DNA from 2 places in the Bacillus sp. S10(2024) genome. Region 1 is predicted to be linked to the other one. Evidence: riboswitches for the same ligand, from Rfam matches in the RefSeq annotation. Region 1 holds a riboswitch; the other holds the start of a gene.
What was found. Region 1 has a riboswitch for cyclic di-AMP ahead of AB1280_RS14305 (hypothetical protein). Riboswitches for the same ligand answer to the same signal wherever they lie in the genome.
Positions count from the first base shown of each region.

Region 2: another riboswitch for cyclic di-AMP. It lies ahead of kdpA (potassium-transporting ATPase subunit KdpA); the one in region 1 lies ahead of AB1280_RS14305 (hypothetical protein).

Region 1 is NZ_JBFLUR010000002.1:2,792,952-2,802,815, reverse strand. Features, by position in the region: gene AB1280_RS14320 (thiazole synthase) at 1-74, shown strand, start outside; gene AB1280_RS14315 (thiazole biosynthesis adenylyltransferase ThiF) at 67-1,086, shown strand; gene thiD (bifunctional hydroxymethylpyrimidine kinase/phosphomethylpyrimidine kinase) at 1,101-1,913, shown strand; cyclic di-AMP (ydaO/yuaA leader) riboswitch at 2,005-2,148, shown strand; gene AB1280_RS14305 (hypothetical protein) at 2,242-2,643, shown strand; gene AB1280_RS14300 (hypothetical protein) at 2,673-2,897, shown strand; cyclic di-AMP (ydaO/yuaA leader) riboswitch at 3,346-3,489, shown strand; gene AB1280_RS14295 (hypothetical protein) at 3,589-3,693, shown strand; gene kdpF (K(+)-transporting ATPase subunit F) at 3,690-3,770, shown strand; gene kdpA (potassium-transporting ATPase subunit KdpA) at 3,790-5,457, shown strand; gene kdpB (potassium-transporting ATPase subunit KdpB) at 5,471-7,570, shown strand; gene kdpC (K(+)-transporting ATPase subunit C) at 7,589-8,173, shown strand; gene kdpDN (KdpD-like non-kinase potassium sensor) at 8,235-9,380, shown strand; gene AB1280_RS14265 (MFS transporter) at 9,437-9,864, opposite strand, start outside.
Region 2 is NZ_JBFLUR010000002.1:1,823,250-1,833,113, forward strand. Features, by position in the region: gene AB1280_RS09305 (sensor histidine kinase) at 1-817, opposite strand, end outside; gene AB1280_RS09310 (response regulator) at 822-1,460, opposite strand; gene AB1280_RS09315 (virginiamycin B lyase family protein) at 1,646-2,533, opposite strand; gene AB1280_RS09320 (DUF445 domain-containing protein) at 2,794-4,041, opposite strand; gene kdpA (potassium-transporting ATPase subunit KdpA) at 4,199-5,866, opposite strand; cyclic di-AMP (ydaO/yuaA leader) riboswitch at 5,996-6,134, opposite strand; gene AB1280_RS09330 (DUF3995 domain-containing protein) at 6,248-6,670, opposite strand; gene AB1280_RS09335 (MFS transporter) at 6,777-8,039, opposite strand; gene AB1280_RS09340 (DUF1697 domain-containing protein) at 8,319-8,870, shown strand; gene AB1280_RS09345 (hypothetical protein) at 8,908-9,060, opposite strand; gene AB1280_RS09350 (class I SAM-dependent methyltransferase) at 9,246-9,864, shown strand, end outside.

The DNA of each region.
Region 1 (9,864 bases):
AAGCAGGACGTATTGCACGTAAGCGTTGTGCGACTGCAAGCAGCCCGTTAGAAGGAATGAGCGTTCTTGAATAGCCGATATTCCCGTCAAATGTTGTTCTCTCCAATTGGGGAAGAAGGACAGAACAAAATAAGAGAAAAACATGTACTTATAATTGGTGCAGGAGCGCTTGGTAGTGCAAATGCAGAGATGCTTGTTCGCGCTGGAATTGGCAAAGTAACGATTGTTGACCGTGATTACATTGACTGGAGTAATCTGCAGCGCCAACAGTTATATTGTGAGGCTGATGTAGAAAATCATTTACCAAAAGCAGTGGCAGCTAGGCGGCGTTTACAAGCCATTAATAGTGATGTAGTTGTAGAAACTTATGTGCAAGATGTAACAGCAGAAGAACTAGAAGAACTTGTCACAGGTGTAGATCTCATCATCGATGCAACAGATAACTTTGAGACGCGTTTTATTGTAAATGATGTATCGCAAAAGTATTCAATTCCGTGGATTTACGGAGCTTGTGTTGGTAGTTACGGTCTTTCTTATACAATTTTACCAGGAAAGACGCCGTGCCTATCTTGTTTATTGCGATCGATTCCCCTTGGCGGAGCGACATGTGATACAGCAGGAATTATTTCGCCTGCTGTATCCATTGTTGTATCACATCAAGTTACGGAAGCATTAAAGATTTTAGTAGAAGATTATGAGGCACTACGTAATGGGCTTGTGTCATTTGATGTATGGAAAAATGAATATTCATGCATGAACGTACAAAAATTGCGAAACGAGCACTGCCTATCATGCGGGGAGGAAGCTATTTATCCGTATTTAAGTAAGGAGAATACTTCCAGGGCAGCTGTTTTATGCGGCAGAAATACAGTACAAATTCGTCCGCCGCATAAAGAGCAGCTTCATTTGTCTATGTATAAAAATTTGCTACAAAATCGGGTAACGGATTTAACAGTGAATCCGTATTTATTATCGTTTTCTGTTGAGAATAAACGGTTAGTAGCATTTCAAGACGGCCGTGTGCTTGTGCATGGGACAAAGGATATAGCGGAAGCAAAAACGATTTATCATCGTTACTTTGGTTAAAAAGGGTGAGGGAAATGAAAGTGAATAAAGCATTAACGATTGCTGGCTCTGATAGCGGCGGCGGTGCGGGAATTCAAGCAGATTTAAAAACATTTCAAGAGCTAGATGTGTACGGAATGACAGCCATTACAGCGATTACGGCTCAAAATACGCTTGGTGTACAAGGGGTGTATCCAGTTCCTGTAGAAGGAATTGAAAAGCAGTTACATTCTATCGGTGTTGATTTAACGCCAGATGCAGTAAAACTTGGAATGTTATTTAGTAGTGAAATTATTAGAGTCGTAGCCGAAAACATTAAATCATTTTCATGGAATAATATTGTGCTAGATCCTGTTATGATTGCCAAAGGCGGTGCATCGTTATTACAACAAGAAGCCGTTTTGGCATTAATAGAACATTTGCTGCCGCTTGCGACGGTAATTACACCAAATGTTCCTGAAGCAGAAGTATTAACAGGAATGCAGATTCATACAATTGAAGACAGTAAAGAAGCTGCGAAAATACTGCATGGTTTAGGGGCGAAGTTTGTTGTGATGAAAGGTGGACATGCAGCGTATCAAGGGAATGAAGTAATTGACTTATTGTTTGATGGAAATGTGTTTATGGAGTATAGAAGTAAACGGATTGCGTCTATTCAAACACATGGAAGTGGTTGTACATTTGCCGCAGCTGTAACAGCAGGACTAGCGAAAGGTTATGAAATTGCTGCCGCAGTTCGTGAAGCAAAGAGCTTTATTAGTATAGCAATTGAAGATGAGCTGAACATTGGCAGCGGTCATGGACCAACGAATCATTTTGCGTATGGACGTAGAAATGTACGTGTATAAATATGTATTTTAAAAAAAGCCAGTTAAAAAAATTGGCTTTTTTTATGTTTACTTTTTCCAAATTTAGGAGTAGTATATCAGCCAGAATCTATTTTTTTGATCGCTGAATCCAAAATTTGGAGCGGAGGAACCAATTTTGTGCATTGTCACTTGGGGTGAATCCTTTTTGAAGGTAGGGCTACTCTCAAAGCCCAAATCCGACAGCTAACTCCGTAAGCGTGTTGAGAGAGGATGGTGCAAGTGAATACATCAATTCATCGGTCCGACTAACATGAGAGAATTTTGATTTATATTTAAAAATTCTTTTATGTGAAGGAGGATGCAGTGCATGGATGAAGAAAAAGAGTACACGCTTATTTGTGTAGGAGAAGCTGCCAAAGTAAAGAGTTTGAAAGATTTAGTGCCTTTTCAAAGTGAAATGGTCATTTTTACAGCGAGTGAATATGTAACAAGTGAAGTGAAAGCATGTGGGTTTCAGCAAACATATTGCTGTCCGGATAATCCGAGCATGATTGTGAAAATATGCAAAGGAGTTAAAAAAGCAATTTTGCTAGGAGATGAATTATCCACAATTAGCTTTTTCGCCGAACGTATTCGCTCTTCTTTTACGGCGCCTATTACAGTTGTCACGCGAAATAAACAATATCCAAAGCACCTCTATGAAACGCTTGGAATCCAATTAGTGGTGTTTACAACTTGTGATAATATTTCGTTTTTGACTTTAGAGTAGGGGCGGAGGAATCGGATATGAAAGAAGCGATGAAAGTATTACTTTGCCGTGATTTAGCAAAACGGTGGGCACTTTCGTTAGAACGAGTATATGAATTAGCAGAACTTGATCCATTCTTTCCGAAACCACATGTGACTCTTCCGCCAGAAGATATCTGTCTATATTTAGAACAAGACATTATCGAATATGAGAAGCAACATGCAGAATTGGTGCAAGTATGTATTCGAGGTCGTAACTTACGGTCTTTTTTATGATTTAGATGAATTAGAAGGTTAGTTAAAAGCGCCTTTCTTTTTAGGGTGGGCCTTTTTGTGCCACGAGCGAGGTGTAAAACAGAGGGAGAAAGCAAAGTAGCGGATCCTATTGTATTCAGCGTGGCAGAGACTTGTATGTTGAAAAAACTTCATTCTTTTTAGAAAGAGTCCCTGGCCGTGCATAGGTCAGGGGCTTTTTTGTCATAAAACAAAGAGAGAAAAGCAGATTATGTTGTAGAGACGATCTTCTTTTTCATTTGCAAAGGAACGTATACATAATGAAAAGGGAAGAAAATAAAAGAAAATAGATGATAAAGATGTATATGCCCTTAATGTAAGCGTTTAAAAGGTCTTATATTTTTATATTTTCGTTATTTTCCCTCTTTACAAGTGAAATGTAGAGGAGTATATTTACATTCATAAATTGTTCATAAAATTTCCAAAAAACAACCTGATATCGCTGAGTCCAGAAATGGAGCGGGGGAACCAATTTTGTGCATTGTCACTTGGGGTGAATCTTTCATGATGAAAGTAGGGCTACTCTTTAGGCCCGAATCCGACAGCTAACCTCGTAAGCGTTTGGAGAGGAGGTTTACTTTTGTGTTGTTCATTTTCGAACACTGAGTAGATCCTCAGTGTTCTTTTTTTATGATTTAAATGGTAAAATTTTACATTTAGTGAGGGATGAAGAATGTTAGATATCGCTATGATCGGAATTTTAATTGTGTTAGTTGGATCAATGGTCGGTCTTGCAAGATGGTCGGATAACGTTGTGAAAGAAGGGAAGAAACAATGAGTATTGCAGTATCCATTATTGTTGGCTTACTTACTGTGTACTTAGTTTATGCGCTATTAAATCCAGAAAAGTTTTAATTAGGGGGAAAGGTTTATTATGATTTGGATTGCCGTTTTGGTCACAATGTTATTATTTGTTCTTGTTGCAAAGCCAACCGGAATTTATTTAGAGAAGGCGTTTCAAGGGAATAGCAAATTGGATAAAGTGTTCGGTCCCTTTGAAAATATTATTTTTAAAATTTCGGGTATCAAACCTTATAACCAGAGTTGGAAACAATATGCATTATCATTAGTTGCGCTCAACGGATTTATGATTGTTGTTGTCTATTTTATACTTCGCCTGCAATCGGTATTGCCATTAAATCCAGCTCATGTTGAGGGAATGGAGCCTACACTAGCTTTTAATACAGCGATTAGTTTTATGGCAGATACAAATTTACAGCATTACAGCGGTGAGAATGGTGTTTCGTACTTATCACAATTAATCGGAATTACGTTTTTAATGTTTACAGCACCAGCAACAACATTAGCGATTGTAATGGCTTTTATAAGAGGTTTAGCTGGGAAAGAACTTGGAAATTTCTTCGTAGATTTTACACGTGCTTTAACGAGAGTTTTTCTTCCAATTGCATTTATAGCAGCATTGATCTTTGTTGCGCTTGGTGTACCGCAAACGTTAGAAGGTGCAGTTACAGCTCATACAATTGAAGGCGTGAAACAAAGTATATTACGTGGTCCAGTTGCTTCTTTCGTTTCGATTAAGGAATTAGGTAACAACGGCGGAGGATTTTTCGGGGCAAACTCAACGCATCCATTTGAAAACCCAAGTCAAATCAGTAACATTTTACAAATGATGCTTATGATGCTGTTACCAACAGCCTTGCCATTCACATACGGAAGAATGGTCGGGAATAAAAAACAAGGACGCGTTCTTTTCGTTTCTTTATTCATTGTATTTTTAATGGGATTTACAACAATTGTAACGTCAGAGTTACATGGAAACCCAGCGTTAAATGAAATGGGAATGCAACATACTCAAGGCAGCGTAGAAGGAAAAGAAGTTCGTTTTGGAACCGTATTTTCTTCACTATACGCAACAGTAACAACGGCAGCGGAAACAGGTGCTGTTGATACAATGCATGATACGTTGACACCAATTGGAGGGCTCGTACCACTTGTAAATATGATGTTAAATACAGTATACGGCGGGGTTGGTGCAGGATTTATCAATATTATTATGTACGCAATCATCGCGGTCTTTATATCGGGATTAATGGTGGGACGTACACCAGAATTTTTAGGGAAGAAGATTGAAGGAAAGGAAATGAAATTAATTGCGGTAACAATACTATTTCATCCTTTACTGATTTTAGGGTTTTCAGCATTGGCTCTTTCCACTCATCTCGGAACAGATGCTATTTCAAACTCCGGTTTTCACGGTTTGACACAAGTTGTATATGAATATACTTCTTCGGCAGCGAATAACGGTTCCGGTTTTGAAGGTTTAGGAGACAATACAGCGTTTTGGAATATTACAACTGGTATCGTGATGTTCTTAGGGCGTTACTTTAGCTTAATTACAATGCTTGCTGTAGCGGCTTCATTAAAAGAGAAAACAGTAGTACCAGAAACAATTGGAACATTCCGAACAGATAATGGTTTATTTGGAGGCATTTTCATTGGAACAATTGTAATTGTTGGGGCGTTAACATTCTTCCCGATGTTAGTGTTAGGACCAATTGCAGAATTTCTTACATTGAAGTAATGGAGGGTACATGATGAAACCTGTAGTGGTAAAAGATAAACAACCGAATCAATCGATTGTATCACCAAAAACGGAAGTCGAAAATGAAGTAAGACAAGCAAAAACGATGGATCGTGACATTATTACAAATGCGATAAAAGAAGCTTTTGCGAAATTGAATCCACGAGTGATGGTAAAAAATCCGATTATGTTCGTGGTGGAAATTGGATTTTTTCTAACATTAATTTTATCATTTTTACCTAATGGATCTAGTAGTATCCCAGGGTGGTTCAATATAACGGTTTCTCTTATTCTCTTGTTCACCGTTTTGTTTGCTAATTTTGCAGAAGCATTGGCAGAAGGGCGCGGGAAAGCGCAAGCTGATTCTTTAAAGCAATCGAAAAAAGATGTATTCGCAAATGTAATAAAAGAGAATGGAAGTGTTGCTAGAGTTTCAGCAACTGAACTGAAAAAGGGCGATGTTGTTCTTGTAAAACAAGGTGAAATGATTCCTAGTGACGGAGAGGTCATTCGCGGTTTAGCATCTGTTGATGAATCAGCAATTACAGGGGAATCCGCACCAGTTATGAAAGAAGCTGGCGGTGATTTTTGCTCCGTTACAGGCGGTACAATGGTGGTAAGTGATGAAATTACAATTCGAATTACAAGTAATCCTGGTGAATCTTTCTTAGACAAAATGATTTCTTTAGTAGAAGGGGCATCTCGTCAAAAAACACCAAATGAAATTGCGCTTAATACGGTCTTAATGAGTTTAACACTTATTTTCTTAATTGTTGTTGTGACATTACCAATCTTTACGAATTATCTCGGTTTTCAAATTGATACAGCTATACTCGTTGCGCTTCTTGTTTGTTTAATTCCAACAACAATTGGTGGTTTGTTATCGGCAATTGGGATTGCTGGTATGGACCGTGTAACGAAGTTTAACGTGTTAGCAATGAGTGGTAAAGCAGTAGAAGCAGCTGGTGATATTAACACAATTATTTTAGATAAAACAGGTACAATTACATTCGGTAATCGTATGGCACATACGCTTTTACCAGTAGGAAATGAAACAATTGAACAAGTGGCAAAATGGGCAGCGCTTAGCTCTGTGTTAGATGAGACGCCAGAAGGACGTTCAGTTATTGAATATGTACAATCAAAAGCATTCTCTTATAACGGTACACTTGCTGAGCAAGGTGAGTTTGTTCCATTTAAAGCTGAGACACGTATGAGCGGTGTTGACTTAACAGATGGTATAAAAGTACGAAAAGGTGCGGTTGGCGCTGTTATTGAATGGGTAAAATCGCAAGGCGGTACAATTCCGAAAGATTTAAATCAAAAAGCAGATTTAATTGCGAAAGAAGGCGGTACACCGCTTGCAGTTGCAGCAAATGATCGTATTTACGGATTAATCTATTTAAAAGATACTGTAAAACCGGGTATGCGTGAACGATTTGAACAGCTTCGGCAAATGGGGATTAAAACAGTAATGTGTACAGGTGATAACCCGCTTACTGCTGCAACGATTGCGAAAGAAGCTGGTGTGGATGAATTTGTGGCAGAATGTAAACCAGAAGATAAAATTGCGGTAATTAAGGCAGAGCAAGACAAAGGAAAGCTTGTTGCGATGACAGGTGATGGTACAAATGATGCGCCGGCTTTAGCTCAGGCCGATGTTGGTCTAGCGATGAATAGTGGTACAGCAGCAGCGAAAGAAGCCGCAAATATGATCGACTTAGATTCAAACCCAACGAAAATCATTGAGGTTGTAGGGATTGGTAAGCAGCTATTAATGACACGCGGTGCGCTAACAACATTTAGTATCGCTAATGATATTGCGAAATACTTTGCGATTATCCCAGCGATGTTTACATTGGCAATTCCACAAATGGAAGCTCTGAATATTATGGGATTGCATTCACCGTTGTCAGCGATACTATCAGCGCTTATCTTTAACGCAATTATTATCCCGATGCTTATTCCGCTAGCGATGAGAGGGATTGCTTATAAACCGATGAGTTCTAATGCATTGTTAGGACGTAACTTATTCATCTATGGACTTGGTGGAGTCATTGTTCCGTTCGTTGGTATTAAGCTGATTGACTTGATTGTAGGATTGTTCATTTAAAGAAAAGGGGAAATGAAAATGTTTGAAAAACAAAAGATACTTTCACCTGTCATTCGTATAACCTTTACATTTCTTGTTATATGCGGGCTCATCTATCCACTGCTAGTTACAGGAGTTGCACAAGCGTTTATGAAAGATAATGCAGATGGAAGTCTTATCTATAACGACAAAAATGAAGTTATTGGTTCGAAATTAATTGGTCAAAATTTTACAGATCCACGTTATTTCCATGGACGTGTCTCTAGTATAGAATATAAAGCAGAAGCATCTGGCTCTAATAACTATGCACCGTCTAATCGAGACTTAGTAAAACGTGTAGAAGAGAGTGTAGAAAATTGGAAGAAGGAAAATGTGGCAGTTCCTGTTACAGAAGTTCCGATGGATTTAGTAACGAATTCAGGTTCAGGGTTAGACCCAGACATTAGTCCACAAGCGGCTTATGTACAAGTAGATCGCATCTCTAAAATAACGAATATTCCGAAAGAAAAAATTAATAAACTGATTGAATCACAAACAGAAGGGCAAGCACTTGGATTGTTCGGTGAAGATCGCGTCAACGTGTTGAAGTTAAATGTAGAATTACAAAAAATGATGAAATCATAACAATACTACCTCAATCGCTTAGATTGAGGTAGTATTGTTTGGCTAGAAAGGGTGCATTTTGATGTATGCAGATGACTATAAGCCAACGTTTCAAAGGCGAACGCCAGAAGAATATTTAGAATATATTCGTCAACAAAATCGGGGGAAATTAAAGCTTTATGTCGGGGCAGCTCCTGGAGTCGGAAAAAGTTATAAAATGCTTTTTGATGCAAGAGAGATGCGAAAAGAGGGCATTGATGTTGTAATTGGTCTTATTGAAACACACGGCCGAAAGGAAACAGAAGAGGCGATTGCTGAGTTAGAAGCTGTTCCGTTAAAAGAGATTCATTACAAAGGGAAAGTGTTTCCAGAACTGAATGTCGAAGCAATTATAAAACGGGCACCGCAAGTTGTAATTGTAGATGAGTTAGCTCACACGAATATCCCTAGTTCGAAACATAAAAAACGTTATCAAGATGTCGAAGAATTATTGGATGCAGGCATTGATGTTCTGTCTGCATTTAATATTCAGCATTTGGAAAGTGTTCACGATATCGTTGAGCAAATTACAGGGGTCAAAGTAAGAGAGCGCGTTCCTGATTTCATTTTACAAAAGGCAAATGAAATTCAACTTGTAGATGTAACGCCAGAAGTACTTCGAAAACGATTGATGGACGGAAAGATATATAAAGAAGAAAAAATTCAGCGGAGCTTAAATCATTTTTTCACGCTAAATAATTTAGGAGCGCTCCGTGAATTATCACTTCGAGAAGTTGCGGATGATATGGACGAGAAAATTAGTCAATTTACTGAGGAACCAATTGGAGTGAAGGAAAAAATTCTAGTTTGCGTACAGTACAGTTCTACGGCAGAAAAGCTCATTCGCCGGGGGTGGCGCATGGCAAACCGTTTAAACGCAGAATTATATGTACTAAATGTAGAAAGAGAAAATATTGCATCTATGTCCGAAGGAAAGAAACAGGTTATTGAAGAATGGCAAACATTAACGAATCAATTTGATGCAACTTTCTTATTAGAAGAAGCACTAGGCAATAAACCAGCAGATGTCATTATTAAGGTGGCAAAAGACCGACAAGTCACACAAATTTTGCTTGGACAATCGGCAAGAACAAGATGGGAAGAAATTCGAAAAGGTTCCATTGTAAATGAAATTATGAGACAGACGAAGAACATTGATATTCATATTGTGGCGGATCAAAGAGGATAGGGAAGAGAATCTCTAAAAGCAGTTTTTTAGAGATTCTTTTTCATATCTACTAAATTCTAGATTTCTTCTTTTCTTGTGTGAAAATGAATGAAATTCTTCATTGCGTATAAGAGAAACAATAGAAAAACTACGGATCCTGAAAAGAAAATCCAAAAGTAATTTTGATCAAATAATAGAAAACTACCAAGGAGCGGACCTACTCCCATTCCGAAGTAGCGAATAAAGTTATATATGCCAATAGCAGTTGCACGTTCGTCCACAAATTCTGCTGTTAATAAAGTTGTATGTGTTGGCATTGATAATCCCATGCTGAATCCGTATAAAGAAGTAACGATGATAAGGATAGGGATATTTATGTTATAGGTGATAGAAAATAATAAGATACATGCAATATGAAAGAAACTTGTAAAGAGTAAAGCATGTTTTGTCTGGATTTTCTTTTGCAACATTTTATAACAATAACTACCTAACATCATACATAATG
Region 2 (9,864 bases), 970 kb from region 1:
TCCCCTTATGTACAAATAGAATTTTCATATCATGTTTCACCGCAAATTCATCTATGAATAATTTCATACGATGAATACCCATTTGTTCAGTTGGTGGTTTCATATTTTTCAACGTAATTCTAATACTCTCAATTCCGTCTTTAGAAATATGAATGGCGTTTTGAAGCAACTCTGCCGATTTCTTCTTTTCAGTATCCATCAATCTTTTCGCAGCTTCCATTTGAATCAACGCAGATGTCATAGAGTGACCAATTTTATCATGAATTTCTTGTGATAATCGATTTCGTTCTTCTAGTTTAAATGTGTATTCCGATTGTCTGATGTATGCTTTATTTTCATTCAAGTTTTTTGTGAGCCTTTGCAAATCTTTTCGCATCATGTCATTTTCTGATTCGAGTTTACATAACCTTTCCATATAAAGCTTGGCCATTGTAAAAACAACAAAACTAAATACAGCGATTAAACCGTATGTCATACGTATATTTTCCTGGGCAAACATAACTGGAAGAAGCATAATAAAAAGAAGCATCTCTCTTTTCTGTATGTAATAAGAAGTATATTCATATAAATTCAGCGGTAAAAATAAAAGTAATAACGGATGAATTTGTTTATACGAAACAGCTATAGTCACAATTGATATAAATATAATCACTTTTTTCACTGCATCTATTTTGAAAATGTAGATCGAAACATTTATACAAAGATACAAAAGTAACGTAAATACAATCCATGGCAAATTTGTAGCATTAGAATGGACATAACTAAACACGATGTAAAGGAAAACGATAAGCTTACTAATAATCATCCAAAAATTCATTTTTTTATTCCACAGTTCCTGTTAAATAATAAATTGCAATTTGCGTACGATGCTCAAGCCCTGTTTTATTCAGAACTGACGTAATATAGTTCGCAATTGTCCCTTCTGATATAAAAAGCTGTTTTGAAATCTCTTTATTCGAAAAGCCTTTCGCAATCAGAGCAATAATACTAAGCTCTCTTTCTGTGAAAAGACTCTTATCTATTTTTGATCCTTCTTCTTTATTGCCTTGTAAGTTAGATTTAATTTTATTAAGAACTACATCTTGCATCACAGTATTGCCGTGATGAACACTTTTTATTGCATCTCGAATTCGCTCTGGATCATTATTTTTTAATAGATAACCTTTTGCCCCATTTTTCACTGCATCTAAAATGTATTCATCATCATCAAATGTCGTTAAAATAAGCGGCTTTGTTTTTGTTTGTTCGCAAATTAATTTCGTTGCTTCCACGCCATTCATATTTGGCATACGTACATCTAAAAGTGCAATATCTACATCATGTTTCTGGCAATAATCCAAAGCCTCTTGTCCATCATTAACTGTTTCTAACACCTCAAATTCTTCGTATGTACTTAAAATGATTTTCATGCCTTCTCTTATAAAAGAATTATCATCAGCTATTATCACTTTTATTTTCATAGTTGTAAGTAAGTGTTACCTTACTTACATTCACACCCTTTCAATATACAATTTTACTATTCTTCATTACATATTTCTTTAACATACTTCCGAAAGAAGTCCCTATCTTCAAGCGCGTAACAGGCAATATCCACCTGGCACTGTTATTCCTTACATGTTAATCGATTATTTAGATTTACAAGGTTTTATAAACAAATTAACTGTCCTATTTGATTACATTCTTCTGCAAACCATATTGCTCCATCTGGTCCAAGTACAATTCCATGTGGTTCCGAGTTTTTGGTAGGAATTTGATATTCGGTAATTTCTCCATCCACCGTAATTCGTCCAATCTGATTTCCTGCCCATTCGGTAAACCAAAGTACTCCATCATCCCCTGCAACAATAGCATGTGGCCGGGCATTTTCGGTTGGAATAGGGTACTCGCTAATTTTTCCCGATGTAGTAATTCTTCCGATTTTATTTCCGTTTATCTCTACAAACCATATTGCTCCATCTGGTCCATTCGTAATGCCTACTGGAGCAGAATTTATTGTAGGTATAGAATATTCAGTAATTTGACCAGATATAGTGATTTTACCTATTTTATTACTTTTGTTCTCCGTAAACCAAAGTGCCCCATCTGGTCCTGATACGATAAATGACGGATAAGACTCCGAATTAGGCAATGTATACTCTGTAATCTCACCTAACGATGATATTCTTCCTATCTTATTACCTGTAAGTTCCGTAAACCAAATCGCTCCATCTGGTCCTTCAGTTATTCCATAAGGTGCTGACTTTACAGTAGGTAACATATATTCAGTAACCTTACCTTGCATTGTAATCTTTCCAATCTGATCGGCCTTGTATTCTGTAAACCAAAGATCTCCATTCGCTCCAGATGCTATACATGAAAGCCCTACATCTGATGTAGGAACGAAGTATTCCTGTATTTCACCGGTTATAGTCATTCTTCCTATTTTATTTCCCTTATGTTCCGTAAACCAAAGAGCTCTATCAACACCGACTGTAATCCCATATGGCTCTAATTCAGTCCTAGGAAGAAGATATTCATTAAATTTTATTTGCATTGAACTCCCCCCCTTTTTGATTGATGCATGTACTTATTTATGAAAACAAACATTGTAAATATTTCCGTGAATGCAATTCCTTTCCCTTCATTACTTAGAAGAAAAACTACAAAAAATTACATCTCAACAAAATATTGAATTAAAACCCAATAAAAAACCTTGCAATGCTATATGGAAGGCTGTGCAAGGTTATAATTTTTATCTTTTATAAGAATAAAGATGATATATATTTTTTCAGCAGTACTATTCAAATTATCTCATTATATAATCGCTTTTAACCCTTCTAAAACTAACCCAATCATAAATCCACAAACAGCTCCATTTACGCGAATCCACTGCAAATCTTTCCCTACATTATTTTCAATCATTTCAATTAGCGTTTGATCATCTAGCTTATCAAGATTTTCTTGTACAAGCTTTCCAATTTTAGAATGATTGTTTTCGACAAGGGTTACAATTTGTTTTTGTAACCAATCATCTATTTTTTGAATCGTTACTGGATCTTCTTTTACTTGATTCATTTGCGTCTTTAAAAATGAAAGAAGATATTTATCTATAAACTCTTCTTTTTTTACAAAAGCAACTGCTCTTTCCTGTACTTGAGCTAACAATTCTGTTATTTTTTCATTTGCTTTCCAATTTGCAATCAAACTTTCTTTCCAATTCTCTAACTCCTGCAATACCGCTTCACTTTCCTTTACACGGATAAGTTCTTGGCGAATCTTCATTAATATAAGTTGTCTTGTGCTATTATCAGGATTTTGCAAACTACTAATATTACTGATTATAAACTTCTGTAAAACACTTCCGATTTTTTCTTCATCTACAATATTCATAAAAGATTTAAGCGTAAACTGTAAAAATCCATCTACTTTTATATTTTCCATCGTTTTCATCCCTAAACTTCCGAGCTGATAACGCGCTTCATCTTGAACTGTCCACTCTTTTGCTTTAACTAACATAAAATCAAATGTTTTTTCATCGTATTGCTTTGCAACTAGTTGATCAATAAGAATTTGCAGGATTTTTCCTGTATGAATCGTATGTAAATACGTTTTTAATTCTTTTTCAATAACAATAGCTAATTTTTCAATATTCATTTGAAGAATCGCTTTTTCAGCAAGTTGCACAATCACTTTTTTCACGCTATCCGATTGCAACTCTTTTTCTGCAATTTGTAAAACGATTTGTACTAACTGCATCTCTTTCACTTTATTTGTTATACTTTCTTTCGTCAGCCAGTCATTTTCCAGTGTGGAAACAAGTCCTTTCGTAATTCGTTTCCGATTTTTTGGCAGCAGTGCTGTATGCGGAATCGGAATTCCCATCGGATGGCGAAACAGCGCCGTAACTGCAAACCAATCGGCAAGCCCGCCTACTAAACCCGCTTCAAATCCACCTTGTATGATTCCACCTGCTATCGTTCCTTGAATCGGAAGTGTTGCGGCAAACCCAACTCCCATCACTCCAAGGGAAATTCCCGCTATATATTTTGATTGTAATGACATTTCAATTGCACATCCTTCTTTATGTAAAGTAAACTTTTCAATCTATAATTAAATCCTTCAACAAAAGCGTATATCTATACTATAATGAATGCCATCAAAAACCACAAAGAATTCATTATAAAAACGAGAGGCCTTTGCACCCCTCGCTTTTATAATTTTATGATATTGTTAAAAATTCGGCAATTGGGCCCAGTACAAGTATTGGTAAAAATGTTAAAGCACCTACTATAAATATAGTACCAAGTAAGATTCCACCAAACAAACGACTATCGGTTTGAAACGTACCAATCGTTTCTGGTACAATTTTTTTCTTTTTTAATCCAACTGCAACAGCAAGCATCGTAATAATGCTAAAATAACGACCAATGTACATAACGAGACCTGTTGAAATATTCCAAAACGGTGTATTATCATTTAATCCTTCAAATCCAGAGCCATTATTCATCGCAGACGATGTATATTCATATATAACTTGTGTTAAACCATGAAAACCAGGATTCGAAATGCTGTCTGTTCCTAAATGTGTTGAAAAAGCAATTGCCGCAGCACCAAGAATAAGTAATGGCTGAGACACAATGGTAATGGCGATTAACTTCATTTCTTTCCCTTCTAATTTTTTATTCAGAAACTCCGGTGTACGTCCAACCATTAGCCCTGCCAAAAATACTGCAATCATTGCATACATGATTACGTTTATGAATCCGACTCCAATCCCGCCAAATACAGTTCCTAGAAGCATATTGACGAGCGGGACCATTCCTCCAATTGGCGTTAACGTATCATGTGTAGTATTCACGCCCCCCGTACCTGAAGCACTTGTAACAGTTGCATATAAGGCAGAAGATATAACGCCAAGGCGCATTTCTTTCCCTTCCATATTTCCTTGTGAACTTTCTACACCAATTTGATTCAACAACGGATTTCCTTTCAATTCAGATATGGCAAGTGTTGAAAATCCAGCGATAAACAAAATAAACATCGATACAAAAAAACTTCTTCCTTGTTTCCGATTTCCAACCATTCGTCCATATACAAATGGGAATGCCATCGGAATTAACATTTGCAGCATCATTTGAAGCACATTACTAATCATATTTGGATTTTCAAATGGATGTGCCGAAACTGTTCCAAAAAAACCGCCGCCATTATCTCCAAGTTCTTTAATAGCTAATAAAGATGCTACTGGCCCGCGAGGAATTACCTGTTCCGTCCCTTCGAACGTTTTTGCGATAACTGTAGAATCTAATGTTTGCGGTGTTCCTAATGCTAGAAAAATGAGCGACGCTACAAATGAAATTGGTAACAATACCCTTACAATAGATTGAACAAAATCAACAAAGAAGTTCCCTACCTTTCTACCTGCTAGCACACGAATAAACGTAATCCCAATCGACAGTGAAGTTGCAGGTGCTGCAAACATCATAAACGTTATCCCAGCCATTTGAGAGAAATAAGATAAATTACTTTCGCCCCCATAATGTTGTAGATTCGCATTTGTCATAAACGTAATGGCTGTATGCAATGCTAATGTTGGCTCCATTCCTGGAAAATGATTTGGATTTAACGGTAACATGCCCTGTAATCGAAATATAGAATATACAACAAGTATACAAAATAGATTCGTTATGATTAAACAAAACAAATAGCGCTGCCAGCTTTGACTATAGCCCTTTATGCCCGCGATTTTAAACAAAATTTTTTCTAGTGGATCAAATATCTTTTGAAATGATCCCTTTTGCTGAAAAACATTGTATATGTAATCCCCCATCGGTTTTGCGACAACTACAAATAGACAAATTGTAAGTAGACTTGTTAGCCAGTTCACTCTTTTCCTCTCCTCTGTTATCTCTATATTTTTCTCCATTAAATATAGAAATGATTTTATTTGTGAATATTTACCACAAAGAGAATAAAAGAAAACACTAGGCCGCACCTAGTGTTTTTTACACACAAGTCCCCCCCTCTCAAAACGCTGACGAGGTTAGCTGTCGGATTCGGACCTTGAGAGTAGCCCTACCTAAAAAGGATTCACCCCGAGTGACAAAGCACAAAATTGGTTCCCCCGCTCCTATTGGATTAAGCGATATTGATCTCTAAAATTTTCCATTTGTCTGTTAATATACTCTTCTAAACTCTTATTGTAAAGAGAGAAAATACAAAAAAAGAAAACCTCCCTTAATGAAAGGTTTCCTTCCACATACTACTATCAACAAACCACCACTACAAAAGTAAGTGCGATATATAAACAAATAGGACTATATAACCACGTATCATACACCGAAAATTTTGTCCCTTTTACCTTTTTAAAAAACCCAACATATTTCATATCACCGACTGCACGTAACAAGAAAATCCCAGCTAAAACAATACATCCCCATCTTGTGTAGCGACTTGGATTCCAAAAAGACAAATATCCACTTTGTGCTAATAGAATCATAGCAAAACATAAAATGGCAAGTGCCACTGCAAAAGTCCCTATTTTTCGCGGAACAAAAGCATATTCGCCGCTGTCTTTTTTCATCGGAAGAACAACCTTACTCCCCCATGATCCACCACATGCCCAGTACATATGAATGAGACTGATGAACACAAGTATGCTCGCACCTAAAATGATAAAAAATGCTGCCATTGTATTCCCTCCTTATACATATGATAAATCATTTTTCTTCTTCATAGTTTCTCTAATTTTTAGGAACTCCCTTGTAAACACAACCCAATATAAGGAAATCTTCAGCTTATAACTTACGGATAGGACTCATAACCGCAATAAAAACTTCCACCATCTTTGCAGCTGACGCCAACGCAAACACTGCAACTGGATTATAGCTAGAGATTATCCCACCTATTAAAGCTCCTAATGGCATCGCAAGACGAGTAAGTACTCGCGAGAAGCCTAGAACCCTTCCCTGTATTTCGGTAGGCACTGTTTCTTGCCGGATTGATGCTACGATCGTGTTCCAAGCTATATTACAAATCATCGCAACACCAAGAGCAATACCGGGTGCTAGCCAATATTTACTCCAGATTGCATATGTTAACCCAATTGCACCTATACCTAGAAGAACAGGGATAAGAATTCCACGCCGAAAGTGCCTTTCGAGTGGAACTGCAATAATACTTCCTATAAGTCCCCCAACTCCAATTAAGGTGTAATTATAACCGCTTTGCTCAGCGGATAGATGTAATGTTGAAAGCAAATAATACATGAACACGCCCAGTACAGCACTCGCACCAAAGTTACCAACCGAAGCTTGAAGAGATAAAGCAAGGTTAAGGCGATTATTCGTCAGCCATTTCAGTCCCTCTTTTAGATCTCTCGCTATGCTTTGTAATACATTGCCTTCTTTAACGCCGACCTTATTTCTCCCTAATTCAGGTAAGAGTAATACTGCGATTACAGTAGCTGCAAAGGAAAAGACATTTAACCAAAGCGCGTTAAACCCTCCAATTATGGCGATTATCATACCTGCTAATGTTGGACCTACTAAACTAGCAATTTGATTAACCATTTGATATGCCGAGTTCGCTTTTATTAACTTTTGATCTGCAATAAACGGAATTGCTGTAACAGTAACTACATCAAATAACATGGATAAGACAGCTAGAATAAAAGAAATAACGTATAGATGCCAGATTTGGAGCACCTCCAAAAAATGGAGGATTGGAATTAGTCCAACCAAGAACATACTTCCTAAATCAGCTATCCACATCAACCTTCGTCGATTCCAGCGGTCTACCATTACACCAACGATAGGACCAAATAAAACAATAGGTAATACACTAGTAGCAAAAAGCGAACTCATAACTACTGCCGAACCAGTCAACTCATAAGCAATCCAAGGAATCGCAAACGTATAAAAAGCGTCACCGAGCCGAGAAATGAGTATACTAGAAACAAAAACCATATAGGAACTAGGTAAATGTGTAACTTTTGATAACCACTTATTTTCTTTCGTTGGCAACGATGAGTTGAACCTTGTTTCTTTTTTAAGGGTCAATCCTAGTCCTCCTTTCTGTATATAAATGTTATAACTTATTTAAATTTCGCTGTTCAGACAGTAATTACAAAACATTTCCGAATCTTAAGAATCCTATTCTTAGTTTAACATAATTGTGAGTGAATCCTCTTACTTCAAAGATAGTGTAACCAGACAGCATATGATAAGAAAATTTTGGAATATAAAACTACTATTTTTTTGCGAAAAAAAGGAGTCCTTCCCTAAATCAACGAATTTGTTAATTACAACTTAAAACATAAAATGACTGAAGGTGACTAGATGGTAATTTATATCGCGTTATTACGAGCTATTAACGTAAGTGGACATAACAAAATTAAGATGGCTGAACTAAGAAGTACCTTCGAAACACTAGGCCTTAGCCAAGTGCAAACGTATATTCAAACTGGCAATGTCCTTTTCAAATCGGATGAAAGCAAAGAGCAGCTACGCCTCCGAATCGAGGATGCAATCAGAACCAATTTTGGCATTTCAGTCACCGTTATCTTAAGAACAGCTGATGAACTGGAGCGAATCATTGCAGAATGCCCATATGCAGATGTCCCTTTAGCTGAAGGAGAAAGCATTCATATTTCAATATTGACAGAAGCGCCGCCGCAGAAGATAGTCGATCGATTGGCAAGCAGCGAACGTAATAACGATGAATACCATATCGATCGACGTGTAATTTACTTCTTGTTTCGGCAAAGCATCTTAGATTCCAAGTTGGCAAAAAATATGCAAAGTCTTGGCAATACAGCAACAACGCGTAACTGGAATACAATCAACAAAGTTGTGGCGTTAGCAAAAGCAATGCAAGATAAGCTTGTTTGAATTGTATGATCAAAACCCTATAGGTAAGCTATAGGGTCTACATTATTTTCGACATATAATATTCATTAATAAATTCATCCCCAATGATAAGAGAATGACGTTTTATTCCTTCAATTTCGAACCCTGACTTTTTATATAAGGCTATTCTCGCTTCAGCTATTTTAATTTTTCGAATTCGTACATTTTTCATTTTCAATTCCTCCATAAGGGTTTTTATATGTGTAATCCCCTCTTAGATGACTCTCTTACATTATTTCTTTCTATTACATTAATGGTTCACTTGAGAAAGTTTTTATTCCTTTAAAAACATGGCGCCCTTATTGTAATATAATTCTATAAATGGATTTTATTACAATGAAAAAAGAGGGGATAAATATGATTAAATATGATGAAAAAAGATATGAAACATATATGCAGTTACCTAACGCTGATGAGGTAAAAAAACATTTAGAACTACAAAGTGTTTTAAAAATTGTAAATGAAAATCCAAATATTTCACAAATTTTAGATATCGGCACCGCAACGGGAAGATATCCAATTTTATTTGCTAAAAAGAAATATGAGGTTACTGGAATAGATATTTCCGAAGAAGCTCTGACAATCGCGTCTAATAATGTTATGAAAGAAAGAGTTTCGGATAGAGTTAATCTATTTAAAATGGATGCAACAGAGCTTGATTTCCCTGAAAATTCATTTGATTTAATTACGTGTATGATGGGTACTATTTGTCATATGAACCAAGATCAGTATGAGGGTTTTCTTAAAAAAGTTAAATATATTTTAAAACCAAGAGGTTTTGTTATTATTTCATCTTGGGACCCTGATTGTTCTTTCACTGAATTTTTATCATTTTATAACGAACAAGAAAAAGTTAAATTAAAGAATAATAGTATGGCTGCTAAAGAATTTAAAGGGTTAATAGATTCAATATTTCCCTATGCTAAAATTCAAAATATCATTCCATTTTCAGATGAACAGATGGCTTCTTTTCAGC